Regions from separate parts of the Burkholderia sp. THE68 genome, predicted to be linked through region 2. Evidence: riboswitches for the same ligand, from Rfam matches in the RefSeq annotation. Region 2 holds a riboswitch; the other holds the start of a gene.
What was found. Region 2 has a riboswitch for cobalamin ahead of BTHE68_RS03010 (TonB-dependent receptor domain-containing protein). Riboswitches for the same ligand answer to the same signal wherever they lie in the genome.

Region 1: another riboswitch for cobalamin. It lies ahead of BTHE68_RS17820 (CbtB domain-containing protein); the one in region 2 lies ahead of BTHE68_RS03010 (TonB-dependent receptor domain-containing protein).

What each region holds. Positions count from the first base shown of each region.
Region 1 covers NZ_AP022316.1:916,245-923,989, forward strand. The annotation lists gene cobO (cob(I)yrinic acid a,c-diamide adenosyltransferase) at 327-929, shown strand; gene BTHE68_RS17805 (cobyrinic acid a,c-diamide synthase CobB) at 935-2,233, shown strand; gene BTHE68_RS17810 (DUF1289 domain-containing protein) at 2,230-2,472, shown strand; gene BTHE68_RS17815 (CbtA family protein) at 2,486-3,271, opposite strand; gene BTHE68_RS17820 (CbtB domain-containing protein) at 3,281-3,514, opposite strand; cobalamin riboswitch at 3,544-3,670, opposite strand; gene BTHE68_RS17825 (histidine phosphatase family protein) at 3,720-4,271, shown strand; gene BTHE68_RS17830 (DUF1428 domain-containing protein) at 4,351-4,722, shown strand; gene hmuQ (heme-degrading protein HmuQ) at 4,767-5,081, shown strand; gene BTHE68_RS17840 (hypothetical protein) at 5,179-5,583, opposite strand; gene lhpI (bifunctional Delta(1)-pyrroline-2-carboxylate/Delta(1)-piperideine-2-carboxylate reductase) at 5,607-6,545, opposite strand; gene ppk2 (polyphosphate kinase 2) at 6,763-7,659, shown strand; gene BTHE68_RS17855 (hypothetical protein) at 7,684-7,745, opposite strand, start outside.
Region 2 covers NZ_AP022315.1:632,594-640,338, forward strand. The annotation lists gene BTHE68_RS03000 (cell division protein ZapA) at 1-263, opposite strand, end outside; gene BTHE68_RS03005 (ATPase) at 260-628, opposite strand; cobalamin riboswitch at 889-1,191, shown strand; gene BTHE68_RS03010 (TonB-dependent receptor domain-containing protein) at 1,275-3,116, shown strand; gene BTHE68_RS03015 (FecCD family ABC transporter permease) at 3,179-4,177, shown strand; gene BTHE68_RS03020 (ABC transporter ATP-binding protein) at 4,174-4,950, shown strand; gene cobT (nicotinate-nucleotide--dimethylbenzimidazole phosphoribosyltransferase) at 4,962-6,014, shown strand; gene BTHE68_RS03030 (adenosylcobinamide-GDP ribazoletransferase) at 6,016-6,774, shown strand; gene BTHE68_RS03035 (histidine phosphatase family protein) at 6,759-7,328, shown strand; gene BTHE68_RS03040 (cobalamin-binding protein) at 7,357-7,745, opposite strand, start outside.

The DNA.
Region 1 (7,745 bases), on a different replicon from region 2:
AGACCCGATGCACCCATCGGCCGCGAAGCGGGCCGGAGCCATTTGGTGCTGAACCAGTCGCGCACGCGGCGCGATGTGTCAGACCGTGCGCGGTCCACGCCCGATCAGGCCTACGAGGGCACTCGCTACAGACGCCACGAGCGAGGAGAAGGATACCCAAATTGCGTATGACCGCGGGCGTCTCAAGCTGTTTCTTTGGTTACTTTCTTTGCAGCAGCAAAGAAAGTGACTGCCGCCCCGCACAGGGGCAACGCTAATAGACCAACACCAATACGGGATCCGGCGACAAAACCCACCGCCCAAGCCCCATCCCCCTCGGAGTTCACGTGAAAACCGATACCGAATCGCATCTGCGCATGACCCAGCGCCGCAAGGAAGGCCACGAAAAGAAACAGGCCGCCGCCGACCACGAGAAAGGCTTGCTGATCGTGAATACCGGCAACGGCAAGGGCAAGACCACAGCCGCCTTCGGCATGGCCGTCCGCGTCCTCGGCCACGGCATGAAACTCGGCGTCGTGCAGTTCATCAAAGGCGCATTGCATACGTCGGAACGCGATTTCCTCGGCGCGATCGCGCATTGCGATTTCATCACGATGGGCGACGGCTACACCTGGAACACGCAGAACCGCGAAGCTGATATCGCCACCGCGCGCAAAGGCTGGAACGAGGCGCGGCGCATGATCGAAAGCGGCGAGTATCAGATGGTCGTGCTCGACGAACTGAACACCGTGCTCAAGTATGAATATCTGCCGCTCGACGAAGTGCTCGACGTGCTGAAGGCAAGGCCCGCGATGCTGCATGTCGTCGTGACGGGACGCCACGCTCCCGATGCGCTCGTCGAGCTCGCCGATCTCGTCACCGAGATGCGCCTCGTGAAGCATCCGTATCGCGAGCAGGGCGTGAAGGCACAACGCGGCGTGGAATTCTAAGCGCGATGCCGGACTGCCCCGCTCTTTTCATCGGCGCGAGTGCGTCGCATCAAGGCAAGACCACGGTGACGGCCGCGCTCGCGCGCTATCACACGCGACGTGGCCTGAAGGTGCGCGTCTTCAAGACAGGTCCGGATTTTCTCGATCCGATGATCCTCGAACGCGCATGCGGCGCGCCCGTCTATTCGCTGCATCTGTCGATGGTCGGGCTCGACGCGTGCCGCGCATTGCTCGCGCACGCGGCGCGCGAGGCGGACCTCATTCTCATCGAAGGCGTGATGGGTCTGTTCGACGGCACGCCGAGCAGCGCCGATCTCGCCGCCGCGTTCAACGTGCCCGTGCTCGCGGTGATCGGCGCGCACGGCATGGCGCAAACCTTCGGCGCCATCGCGTTCGGGCTCGCGCGCTATCGCGCGGACGTGCCGTTTCATGGCGTGCTCGCGAATCGCGTCGCGTCGGCGCGTCATGCGCAAATGCTGTCGGAGACGATTCCCGAGGGCTTGCGCTATTGCGGCCATCTGTCGAATGCCGACGATATCGCATTGCCCGAACGTCATCTCGGTCTCACGCAGCCCGAAGAAGTCGCGGGCCTCGACGCGCGGCTCGAACGCGCCGCCGACGCCATCGCGCAAACCGCGCTCGCCGATCTGCCACCGCCGGTTCATTTCGACGATGCCACGCTTCCCGCACCGCCGCGTCTGCTCGAAGGCCTGCATATCGCGATGGCGCGCGACGCCGCGTTTTCCTTCGTCTATCCGGCGAATGTGGATCTGCTCGTCGCGATGGGTGCGCGCATCAGCACGTTCTCGCCGCTCGCCGACGAACCCGCGCCCGCCGATGCCAATGCGCTCTATCTTCCCGGCGGCTATCCCGAGCTGCATGCCGCCGCGCTCGCCGCGCATTCGCGCACGCGCGCTTCCATCGATGAACACGTCGCGCAAGCAAAACCGGTCGTCGCGGAATGCGGCGGCATGCTGTATCTGCTCGACACGCTGACTGACATCGAAGGCACCCGGCACGCGATGCTCGGCATTCTGCCCGGCGACGCCGCGATGCAACGCAAGCTGTCGCGCCTCGCGATGCAATGTATCGACACGACGCACGGCCCGATGACGGGCCACACGTTCCACTACTCGACCTTGCAGACGCCGATGCAGCCCACGCTTCAGGCAACGCACGCGACCACCGGCACATCGGGCGAAGCGCTTTATCGACACGGCCCGGTCACGGCCACCTACATGCACGCATACTGGCCGTCGAATCCGGCCGCAGCCGCCGCGCTCTTTCGCGGTGAATCACTATGACGACCACGCCAGACATTCGCACGCCGCTCGACCTCGCATTCACGATCGAACGCGCCAAAACTCAGCAACCAGTCGGCTCGCCCTGCACCGACGTCTGCAAGCTCGATGCCAATAACGGGCTGTGCCTCGGCTGCTTTCGAAGCCGCGAAGAGATCAAGACCTTCCGCGCGATGGATGACGCCGCGAAACTCGCCTTATTCGACGAACTGCTTGCGCGGCGTGCGGCGATAACGAAATAGGCAACGCGGCCGTTCAAGCCGCGGCCATGCGCCTGACTGCCGGCCGTTCCAGTTCCCGCGCCGCGAGCGCGCCGAACACGAGACCGAGCGCGGCCCAGATCAGCGCCTGAATCCCGATCGCGGCGAGCCGGAAATTCCACAAGAGCGATGCGGAGAATTCGGCCGGGACTTCATCAATACGGGGCAACGCGACCTGCGCCACCACGATCACGACGAGATACGCCGCCGCGCCGATGAGCGTCGCGTTCCAGCCGCCATGCCGCGCCTGCATGCGCCGCTGGAGCCGCACGGCAAACACAGCCGCCGCGATCGAAATGGCCACCATGCCGAAGAAGAGCGCCGTGCGCGGCCCGATGGTCTCGGGATTGCCCACTGCCGGCGGATTCGGCGGGTACTTGAGAAACGGCACGATGGCCACGCTCACGAAGCCGAACAACGCCAGCAGCGCCGACGTGCCGCGCGCATGCAGCGCGCCGAGCCGTCCATAAGCGAACGCGAACACGAGCGAAAAAAGACCGCCCAGCGCGGTGCCAAATACGGCAACGCCGGTCAGCAGACCAAGGCCCGCTTGGGTATCGCGTGAGACGAGTTCTTCGTCGCCGTGATCGTGCGAATGCGCTGCTGTAGCCGATGCATCGGCATGGTCATGTTCATGCGGCGCCTGCGCATGCTCATGCTGCTCCTCGAACGCGATCGCGCGCGCCACCGACGGCTCGCCGAACGCACGCGCGAAACCGAAGCCGATCAGGCCCGCGACCAATCCCGCGATCATGCCGCGTATCAGCAAAGTGCGAATCATGACGGGACCTCAGTGGCACGGAAAGCCGAGCAGATGCCGGCCGTCGTGAACGAATTCGTGGACGTAGGTGCCCGAGAAAATCGACGTCGCGCCCTGCTCGGCCCCGACGAAATAGATGGCGATCAACAGAATCAGGCCGATGAATACGGCCCAGGGCAGCACTTCGCGCACCGGAATGGGCACGGGTACGTCGAGCGACGGGGAAACCGGAGCGGAAAAGGCCGGCGCGTTGGAAGCATTCATTTTGGTTCTCCAGGGAAAAGCGCGTCCCGATTGATGAAGAGCGTGCAGCGGGGTCTGACTCGCGGCACAGCGCCTTTCGACACACGAACCGCATACAGTGGCGCGACCGTGCCGGGTTTGCACCGGCTTCCTCGCACTGCAAGCTTGCCATTCTATGACGATTGACGGCAAAGTAAAACGATCTCATCCCGCCGGTCCCGCTCCCTTGGAACTCATCCTCCTGTGCCACGCCGCCACGCGCGCGATGAAAACCGGCCGCTTTCCCACCGGCGACGAACCCGCCGAGCACGAAGGGCGCGCTGTGCTCGCGTCGTTGCGCGCGAATGGCCAGACGCGCGTGATCGCGAGCCCCGCACGCGTGACGCGCGAGACGGCAGGATGGATCGCGAATGCGTTCGAGATCGTGCCCGCGTTCGACGACCTCGACTATGGCCGCTGGCGTGGGCTGTCCATCCGCGAGACGGGCGAGCGCGAGCCGGAGCATGTCGCAGCGTGGCTCGCGGACCCGCTCGCGCGTCCGCACGGCGGCGAGAGCGTCGGCATGCTGGCGATTCGCGTCGCGCAGGGGCTCGCCTTCATCGACCGCCTGAATGCGCGCGAGCGCTGCATCGTCGTCACGCATGCGATCGTCGTGAAAGTGGCGCTGGCGCATGTGCTCGGCACGCCGCTCGCGTCCGTCTACGGAATGGACCTCGCGCCGCTTTCGTCCACCGTGCTCAAACGCGCGTCGCCCGGAGATGCCTGGACGCTCGCCTGAACTTCGTTCCTTACAAAACGCTCAAACGAGCAGCGCATCGCATGCGCGGCCCTTTCCCGAACCGATTCAGGAGACTCAGATGGCGCACTACGTGGATGGATTCGTCGTACCCGTGCCGATCGACAAGATCGACGCCTACCGCGCGATGGCCGAAGCCGCCGGCAAGATCTGGCTGGAGCACGGCGCGCTGCAGTTCGTGGAGACCCTCGCCGACGACGTGAAGCCGGGCAAGGTCACATCGTTTCCGCAGAGCGTGCAGTTGAAGGACGGCGAGACTGTCGTGTTCTCGTATATCGTCTACGCATCGCGTGAAGAGCGCGACCGCGTCAACGCGAAGGTGATGGAAGACGCGCGCCTCAAGACGATGATGGAATCCGGCGACATGCCGTTCGACCCGCAGCGCATGTTTTTCGGCGGCTTCACGACGATCGTCGAACTCGGGCGCGGCTGATATCTTCTACTTTTGACCGCTTACGTTGAAGGAAACGCATCGACATGTATATCGCCATGAACCGCTTCAAGATCGTGCCCGGCGCCGAGGCCGATTTCGAACGCCTGTGGACCAGCCGCGACACGCATCTCAAGGACGTACCGGGATTCGTCGAGTTTCATCTGCTCAAAGGGCCCGCGAAAGACGATCACGTTCTCTATTCGAGCCATACGATCTGGGCAAATCAGGCAGCCTTCGAGGACTGGACGCGCTCGGACGCGTTTCGCGCGGCGCATCGCAACGCCGGCGGCGAAACGCGCCAGCTTTATCTCGGCCACCCGGAGTTCGAAGGATTCGAGGTGATTCAGACTGTCAAATAGGCGAGTAAGGCGCGCGTTTCGAACGAATGCGCGCTTTCGGCGGCACGCGCGTTTTACACTCGTGTGAAAAAACGCGCCTCGTCCGATATGTTTTTGATTACGCCTTCGCACCACGCGCCATGCGCTGCAAGGTGGATGAATCGATCGCGGCGGCGCAGATACGGACCGCTTCTTTCAGCGTGCGCGGCCGGCCTTCGCCGAATTGCGATTCGAGCATGGCCACGGCGCGCACGCGCTCGTCACTTCCAAGCTTCTCGCCGGTGGCAAGCTCCAGTACGGAAATGAAGTAGGCCGCTGGCGGTGAGGCGCTTCCCTGGGAAGCCGCCTGGCGCTCCCCGCCCGCGCCTTCGCGCCCGTCTTCGCGCGCGGGAATCCACGGATGCCATTTGCTGTCGTATCGACTTTTCATGGGTTGGTTCACTGGCTCGGTTGCTGTGGCGCATTGCTGCGCCGTTTGTGCGGTGGGGCTTTGCGCCCGTCCATATTTGTAAACCTCCAGCAAGTACCGTTCCAAGCTCGATCACTCTACGCTGTCCCGCTTTCTTCCGACAAAACCGCGCGCGCCACGCGGCATGCCGCCAGATCCCACGCCGCGCAGCCGACCGATTTGAACATCACCGGACGCGCGGCATCGACGGTGCTCGACGATGTCGCGAGCGCTTCGGCCAGCGCATGCACCGCGCTCCAGTCGATGCCCGCGAGAATGAAATCGCCCGCTTCGTGCCGCGCACCGGCGGGATCGTCGACATAAAGCTCGCTCGCATGAACGGTCGCGGCGTCAATCTCGGCGGCATCGGCGGTGAAGGCGCCCACGCCGATCACGAGGCGGCCCGCGCGCGCGGGCATCGTGTAGACGGGCGTCTTGCTCGTGGTCGCGGCGATGACGACATCGATCGAATCGGGGATCGTGGCTTCGTCCAACGCGGCGAGATTGCCCGACGCCGACGCATGCGCCGCGCAAAATTCACGGGCGCGCCCCGGACGCGAGCCCTGCACACGAATGCGCGCTTCGGGATAAACCGCTGCGAGCGCTTCGACGTGATACGCCGCCTGCTTGCCCGTGCCGATCACGAGCACTTCGCGCGGCGCATCGGCATGAAGCGCGCGGATCGCGAGCATCGACACCGAGGCCGTGCGGCGACCCGTCACCGTCGGGCCGTCGAGCATGAACTGCGGCACGCCGGTCGCGGCATCGTAGGCGGTGACCTGGCCGTGGATCGTCGGCAGACCGCGCGCGCCGTTGCCAGCGCAGACGTTCACAAGCTTGTGCATCGCGAGATCGGCGGCACTCGCGGGCATCGAGAGCATGACGCCCCCCTCGATCGGCACCACCATGCGCTCGGGACTTACGATGCGGCCCGCCGCGTAATCGAGCATCGTCGCGGCGAGCGTGTCCACGAGCCGGTCGTACGGCACGAGGCGCGCGGTTTGGGCTTCGTCGAAACTCTGGATCGTTGCGGTCATCGGGTTCGCTCGCTGTGGGCGTTGAATGGAGGCTGGCAATGCCATCGGCATGCCATCGAAGTGCGGGAACATTCTAACGGTGCGCGACATCGCGTTACTACAATGCCCGAATCAGCCGCTGTCATATGAATGCCATCGAATATCGGCATAATCGGCGGTTCCGCGCCGCGACCGGTTTCGATCCGGCGGCCGCCCCAGAACGCCCACGGAGCCCTTCATGAACACGACGGACAAGCAGCGCCGTTTTCACGCCGATATCATCGACAGTTATGACGAAGAGTTCGAGATGGAGGTCGACGATCGCTTCCTGGACGGCGAATCGACCTTCTCGGAAGAAGAGCGGCAATTACGCAAGACCTATTTCCGCGAACTGTTCCGTCTGCAGGGCGAGCTCGTGAAGTTGCAGGACTGGGTCGTGCATACGGGGCATCGGCTCGTCGTGATCTTCGAGGGACGCGACGCCGCCGGCAAGGGCGGCGCGATCAAGCGCATCACGCAACGGCTGAATCCGCGTGTGTGCCGCGTGGCGGCCCTGCCCGCGCCGAACAACCGCGAACGCACGCAGTGGTATTTCCAGCGTTATGTGTCGCATTTGCCGGCGGCTGGCGAGATCGTGTTGTTCGATCGCAGCTGGTATAACCGCGCGGGCGTCGAACGTGTGATGAATTTCTGCACCGACGCCGAGTATGAAGAATTCTTTCGCTCGGTCCCCGAGTTCGAGAAGATGCTAGTGCGCAGCGGCGTCCAGATCATCAAGTACTGGTTCTCGATCACCGACGACGAACAGGAAGTGCGCTTCGAGGCGCGCATCGAAGATCCGCTCAAGCAATGGAAGTTGAGCCCGATGGACCTGGAAAGCCGCCGCCGATGGGAAGCGTACACGGCGGCGAAGGAAGTGATGCTTCAGCGCACGCACATCGCCGAAGCGCCATGGTGGGTCGTGCAGGCCGTCGACAAGAAGCGGGCGCGACTGAACTGCATTCATCATCTGCTGAGTCAGGTGCCGTATCACGAGATCGAACATCAGCAGATCGAGTTGCCGGCTCGTGTGTTCAACCCCGATTATCTGCGGCAGCCTGTGCCGGATGAGATGTACGTTCCCGAGATCTATTGAGCGTCGATATTGTCGCGGCTTGCGTCAGCAGCAGTTGCTGCAGGGAAGATGCTTCACTGTGGCATTGCTGCGCTGACGTGCCGTTG
Region 2 (7,745 bases):
TGCATCGTGCGACGGATTTCCTCGGCGGGGAAAGCCTCGCCGTGACGCACGCTGTCTTGCAGCTTAAGCAATTCCGACGCCAGCGAAAGCGCCGCCATCACTGCGATGCGATCCGTGCCGCGCACGTTGCTTGCATTGCGCACCTTGTTCATCTCGGCGTCGACGCGCGCGACTGCTTCGCGCAACGCGCCTTCCGTTTCCGGCGAGCACGCGAGGCGATACGGCTGCCCGAGAATGGAAACTTCGATCTGCGTGTTCGTCATGCCTTCTCTCCCTGATGATGTTCGCCGTGCAATTCCGCTTCAGTTGCTTCCTGGGAATCGGCTTCGAGGAGATCGAGTTGATTGTCCGCTTCGGCATGTTGCGCGGACTTCGCACGCGGCAGCTTTTCGAGAATCGCGTTGAGGCGCACTTGCGCGTCGTCGATTTTCGCGGAGAGCGAGTCGCGTTCGGATTGCAGCGTGTCGCGTTCTTCACGCACCTGCTCGAGTTCGGCCTGCACGTTCGCGTGATCGGCGCGCAGCTGTTCGAGTTGTTCCTGCAGCGCTTCGCGCGCCTGCTTGTGGCGCTCGCTGATCTGGATCAGCCGGCCGATATTTCCTGACAGTGATTCGAGTTCGTTGAGCATGTGCTGCGTCCTCTAAAGACCTCGCATTTTAGCGCGGTTCAACGGAGCTTCCGATAATTGTCTCGTTTCGAGACGTAACAGCATGCGATCTCGCGCTTAATCCATCGAATCAAGCGCATGTCGTCATGCATTCGTGTGCAGATAAACGCGAGCGCCGATGCTTCGCTCGTTGAGGACAGGCCCGGCTGTTTCTCGTTAGATTCGTCATGCGCCGCGCCAATCTGTCCGCGCCGTTTTCTTGACGGCCCCAACCCGCGCTCCTACACTTGCCGCACTTTTGGTGCTCGCATCCGCGGATCTCGCGGATGCAGTCAAACGGGAAACAGGGAGCGAAGTCCCCGAAGTTCAACCGGGACGAGCCAACCTGTGCTGCCCCCGCAACGGTAAGCGACCGCAACGCAAGTTGCAAGTCGTCTCATGCGCGTTTTTGCAGCGCGAGCGTGTCGAATTTCATCGCACGGTCGCGACTGCAAGAAACGTGTCGACGCCACTGCGCACGAATGCGCGGGAAGGCGAGACGATCCGTCGCCAGCCCGGATACCGGCCAAGGCTCGACGCATCGGCGCATATCGCGCGATGCGTTCGTCGCGCATCGTCCTCGCGGGGAGCGGGGTCGCGCTCACGCTCCACGGGAAAGCTTCACACCATGTCATCGCCTCTGGGCGCGCTCGCCGCGCTCATTATCTTGCCGCTCGCCAGCACCGCGCACGCGGCCGACGACTCATCGCAAACGCTTGCGCCGGTCGTCGTCACCGCGACGCGCGCGCCGCAGCCGCTCGCCGAATCGATCCCGCAGACGTCGGTGTTCGACGAACAGGACATCGCCGACACCAATGCCACTGACGCGCTCGGCCTCGTCGCGCTCGCACCCGGCGTGCAGGTCACGCGCAATGGCGGACCGGGCGCGAACTCGGGTCTCTTTATACGCGGCGCGGCGTCGTCGCAATCGCTGGTTCTGATCGACGGCGTGCGCGTCGAATCGGTCTCGCTCGGCGCGGCGCAGTTGTCGCAACTGATGCTCGACCAGATCGGGCGCGTCGAAGTCGTCAACGGCAATGTATCGGCGCTGTATGGTTCGAATGCGATCGGCGGCGTCGTGCAGATTTTCACGAAGGAAGGCGAGCCGCATCCGCCGCGTTTCAGCTTCGAGGCCGAGTACGGCAGCTATCACACGCAGCGTCAGTCAGCGGGCGTGAACGGCGCGCTCGACAAGGACGGCCGCACGACCTTCAGCCTGAACGTTTCGCGCGAGAAGACCGACGGCTTTTCGTCGCTCGATCCGGCCATCGCGCCGGGCGCGAATCCGAACGCGAACGGCTATCTGAACGAGAGCGTCGCGGCGACGCTGCGGCACCAGTTCAGCGACAAATGGGACGCGGGCGTGCGCTTCCTGCAATCGAACGGCATCAACAGTTTCGACGATGCCTACGGCCAGCCCGCCGACATCAACGAAACGCACGACCGCGTGCGCTCCGCGTCCGTGTTCGCGAACGGCAGGATCACCGACGACTGGACTACGCATTTCATCATCGGGCAGGGACAGGACCGCGCGAATATCGAGCAGAACGGCGTCTATACGAGCCGCTTCAACTCGGAGAACCGTCAATACACCTGGCAGAACGATGTCAGGATCACCGAGGCGCACAAGTTGCTCTTCGGTTACGAGCATCTCGATCAGACGCTCGATTCCGATCAGTTCAGCGCGCCCGATCGTCACGTGAACTCGGTGTTCGTGGGCTACGTGGGGCATATCGGCGCGAGCGATGTGCAGGCGAATTTGCGTCACGACCAGTATTCCGATTTCGGCGGCGCGAACAGCTACTATCTGGGCTACGCGTACAACTTCGATACGCACTGGAAGGCGAGCGCGAGCTATTCGGCATCGTTTCGCGCGCCGAGCTTCGACGACCTCTACTATCCGTTCAGCGGCAATCCGTCGATTCGGCCGGAGCGCAGCCATTCGGTGGAGGCAGCGTTGCAGTACGCATCGAATGCGCTCGGCGTCGCGCGCGTCACGCTGTTCCAGACGCGCTATTCGAATCTGATCGACTATGTGTCCGATGGCGGCTTCTACTATGTCGCGCAGAACGTCGGGCGCGCGAAAGTGCAGGGCATCGAGGGATCGTGGGCGGGCCATGTCGGCGCAACGGATGTGCGCGCGGGCGTGACGTTCCAGAATCCCGTCGACGAAACGAATCACCAGGACCTGACGCGCCGCGCGCGGCATTTCGCGACGCTCACCGCGCATCGCACGATCGGGCGCTGGCGCGTCGGCGGCGAGTGGATCGTGAGCGGAGAGCGCAGCGATTACGATTCGACGCTCGCGGGATATGGCATCGTGAATCTGTCGGCGCGCTACGACATCTCGAAGTCGTGGTACGTCACGGCGCGCATCGACAATCTGTTCGACAAGGACTATGAACTCGCGTACTCGTACAACACGCCACGACGCGGCGCCTATGTCACGCTCGGCTGGCATCCGTCGTGAGCGGCGTCGTGAGCGGCGTCGTGAGTCGCGTCGTGAGTCGCGTCAGTGAGCGCCCGCGCGCGATGAACGCGAGTCGCGCGGCTGCGATCTGGAGCGCGCTCGGCATTGCGGCGCTCGTCGTGCTCGTCGCGTCGCTCGCGCTGGGCAGCGTCGCGTTGCCGGTATCGCGCGCGATCGGCGCGCTCTTTCACGCGCATGCCGCGACACCCGATATCGCCGATGAAATCGTGCTCACATTGCGCCTGCCGCGCGCGCTCGCAGGCTTTGCATCCGGCGCGCTGCTCGCGCTTGCCGGCGCGCTGTTGCAGGTGCTGTTGCGCAATCCGCTCGCGGAGCCTTACGTGCTCGGCGTGTCCGGCGGCGCGGCAGCCTTCGCGCTCGCCGCGATGCTCGCCGCGTTGCCGTGGTGGGGCGTCGATCTCGCCGCGTGCGCGGGCGCGTTCGCATCGATCGTCATCGTGCTCGGACTCGCGCGCAAGGACCTCTGGCAAAGCGGACCGGACGCGTCGCCGCGACTCTTGCTGACGGGCGTCGTGATCGCATCCGGATGGGGCGCGTTGATCACGCTGATTCTGAGCATCGCGCCCGAAAGCCGGCTGCGCGGCATGATCTTCTGGCTGACGGGCGATCTCAACGGCGCGGGGGCGCCGTGGCCCGCGCTGATCGCGCTCGCCGTCGCGCTCATCGCGATCGTGCCGGTCGCGCCGCAACTGAACGTGCTGCTGCGCGGCGACACCGCGGCGCGCGCGCTCGGCGTGCCGGTCGAACGTGTGCGGCTGCGTGTCTATCTCGTGGCGTCGATCGCCGCGGCGGCCGCGGTGACGACAGCCGGGACCATCGGCTTCGTCGGGCTCGTGGTGCCGCATCTGCTGCGCCTCGCGTTCGGCAACGATCAGCGCATGCTCGTGCCTGCCGCCGCGCTCGCGGGCGGTCTCGCCGTGATGGCCGCCGATCTCGCCGCGCGTACCGTGATCGCGCCCGCGCAATTGCCGGTGGGCGTCGTCACCGCGTTGATCGGCGTGCCGATGTTCCTGTGGATGCTCCTGCGGAGACCGCGATGACGCTGCATCTCGATGCCATCGTGCTTCGCGCGGGCGCGCGCACGCTGATCGACGGTCTCACGCAGACGATGTCGGCGGGCGAGGTGTGGTGCATCGCCGGGCCGAACGGCGCGGGCAAGACGACGCTTATCAACGTGCTGGCGGGCCTCATGAAACCCGCATCGGGCCGCGTGTCGCTCGAAGGCCGCGCGCTCGCGTCATGGCGCGCGGCGGATCTAGCACGCGAACGCGCGTTGATGCCGCAAGCCACGCACGACGCGTTCAGCGCGACCGTGCTCGATACCGTGCTGCTCAACCGCTTTCCGTATCTGGCCGGCTGGGGCTGGGAAAGCGACGACGATCGCAGCGCCGCGCGCGCCGCGCTCGACATGCTCGGCCTCGCGGCGTTCGCCGCGCGCGACGTGCTGACGCTGTCCGGCGGCGAACGCCAGCGCGTCGCACTGGCCGCAGTGTTGTGCCAGAACGCGCCGCTGCTGTTGCTCGACGAACCCCTTTCGCATCTCGATCTGCATCATCAGATCGATTGTCTTCATGCACTGCGCGACGCGGCGCGCGAGCACGCGCGCACCATCGTGTTCTCGTGCCACGATCTGAATCTCGCGCGCCGTTTCGCGACGCACGCATTGTTGCTCGACGGTCGAGGCGGCGCCTTCGCGGGCCGCGTCACCGACGTTCTGACGCCCGAACGCGCCAGCGCGGCCTTCGGCTATCCGCTCGCGTTGATCCGCGACGGCGAGCACGAAGCGCTCGTGCCATCCATTCATCGCTCATGAGAGGAATTTCGATGTCCACCCTCAACGACCTCCCGCTGCCCCGCGCACTCGACCGCGCCATCGAAGCGGAACTGCGCCGCATCATCGACATGAAAACGAAGCCGCCGGGCAGCCTCGGCCGGCTCGAATCCCTCGCGCTGCAGATGGGTCTGATTCAGCGCACGGTCAAGCCGCGCATCGAGCGTCCGGCGATGATCGTCTTTGCGGGCGATCACGGCATCGCGAAAGAGGGCGTGAGTTCGTATCCGCAGGAAGTGACCGCGCAGATGGTCGCGAATTTCCTGAGCGGAGGCGCGGCCATCAACGCGCTGTCGCGTTCGGTCGGCATGACGCTCGAAGTCGTCGATGCGGGCGTCGCGACGCCGATTCCCATCGATCACGGATACGAACGTCTGTCGCTCGGACTCGGCACGCGCAACTTCGCGCAAGAACCGGCGATGTCGCGCGAGACCGCGCTCGAAGGCATCGCGCGTGGCGCCGCGCGCGTGCGGCATCACGCGTCGCTCGGCACCAATGTGATCGGCTTCGGCGAGATGGGCATCGCGAATACGTCGGCGGCGGCGTGCCTGATGAGCCGCCTGTGCGATCTGCCGATCGACGAATGCGTCGGGCGCGGCACGGGTCTCGACGATCGCGGCCTCGCGCATAAACGCGATGTGCTCGGCCGCGCGCTCGCGCTGCATCGCAATGAGGGCGACGCGATCGATACGCTCGCGACCTTCGGCGGCTTCGAAATCGCGATGATCACGGGCGCGTATCTCGCCGCCGCGTGCGCCGGCATGACGATTCTCGTCGATGGCTTCATCGCGACATCGGCGCTGCTGGTGGCCGCGAAGATCGCGCCCGACGTGCTCGACTATTGCGTGTTCGCGCATGCGTCGAACGAGACGGGGCATCGCCGCATGCTGGCGCATTTCGATGCCGCGCCGCTGTTGCAACTCGATCTTCGGCTCGGCGAAGGCACGGGCGCGGCGCTCGCGCTGCCGATTCTGCGTGCGGCTGTCGCGTTCGTCGACGAGATGGCGAGCTTCGAGTCGGCGGGTGTATCGAACAAAGCCGATTGAGATGCGTGCGCTCGACGAACTGCGTTATTTCTTCACCGCGCTTGGCTATTTCACGCGCGTGCCGGTGCCGCGCTGGGTCGGCTTCGAGCGCGCGTATCTGAATGCGGCGGCGCGTTACTTTCCGCTCGTCGGCGCGATGGTCGGCGGCGTCGCGGCGCTCGTGTATCTCGCGGCGTTGCGTGTGTTTCCCGCGAGTGTCGCGGTGCTGCTTTCGATGGCCGCGACGCTCGTGTTGACAGGCGCGTTCCACGAAGACGGACTCGCCGATTGCGTCGATGCCTTCGGCGGCGCGTACACGCGCGAGGATGCGTTGCGCATCATGCACGACTCGCGCATCGGCGCGTTCGGCGCGATTGCATTGATGATCACGCTCGCGTTGAAGTGGCAGACGCTTGCGGTCATGCCGACGCAACGCGTCGCGTGGACGATGATCGCCGCGCACGCCGCGAGCCGCGTGTTCGCGATCAGCTATCTCGTCACGCTCGATTACGTGCGCGCGGAAGGCAAGGCGAAGCCGGTCGCGCAGCGCATGAGTCTTGCGTCGTTCGCGCTGGCGATCATGTTCGGCTTGCCGTGGCTTTTCGTGATCGACTCGAAGTTCGCCTGCTTCACGATCGTTGCGCTCGTCGTGTTGCGCTTTTTCATCGGACGCTACTTCGTGCGGCGCATCGGCGGTTATACCGGCGATTGTCTCGGTTTCTCGCAGCAGGTGTTTGAAATCGCGATCTATCTCATCGGGCTGGCATGGATCTCGTTCTGATCCGGCATCCGGAAGTCGCCATCGAGGCGGGCGTTTGCTATGGGCAAACCGATGTGCCCTTGCAACGTGATGCGCGTGAACTGGCCAGTGCGTTGATCACGCGCATGACGGCGCTGAACGTGCCTGCGTGTGTCGATGGATGGCATGCGAGCCCGCTTCGGCGCTGTGCATCGCTTGCGCATGCGCTGGCCGTTGATCCGCATATCGACGCGCGGCTTTCAGAAATGCACTTCGGCGCGTGGGAAGGTCGTGCGTGGGACGCGATCGATCGCGCGCTCATCGATGCATGGGCCGGCGATATTGAACATGCGCGTCCGCATGGCGGGGAGAGTCTTGCGCAGTTCGCGCAACGCGTGATCGGGTGGTTTGAATCGACATGCGTCGATCGGCAGGCCGTGCATGTGATCGCGCATGCGGGCGTCGTGCGGGTGCTTGCGGCGCATCTGCTTGATATCGCGCGGGAGAATGCGTTGCAGTGGTCGCTGGATTTTGGCGCAGTTGTTTGGTTCAGGCGCGTGCGCGGGGAGTGGGTGCTCGTGCGGTGGAATGCTTAGGATTCCGCCGCCGACGAACCCCAAACTACTATTTCACCCGCCGCGCTCGTGCGCTTTCCAGATCGCGGCAAAGCTCCGCCGCGCCCAACGCGAGCCTCGGCGTAGGCCGATTGATAAGATCCCCGTCGATGCCAAAGAGATTACCGCGCGCCACCGCCGTCAACGACGACCAGCGCTTCCACCGTTCGAGCGCAGGCAACGGGCGATCCGGTTGCGTCGCGCCCGGCGTCGCGGTGACGATCGCTTCGGGATTCGCCGCGAGCACGGCTTCGGTCGATATCGTCGGCACACGCGGCTTTTCCGCCGCGAACACGTTCACGCCGCCGCACAGCCCGATCACTTCGTCGAAGACGTTGTCACGATTGAGCGTCATCAGCGGATCGTCCCAGACCTGATAGAACACGCTCACCGGCGGTC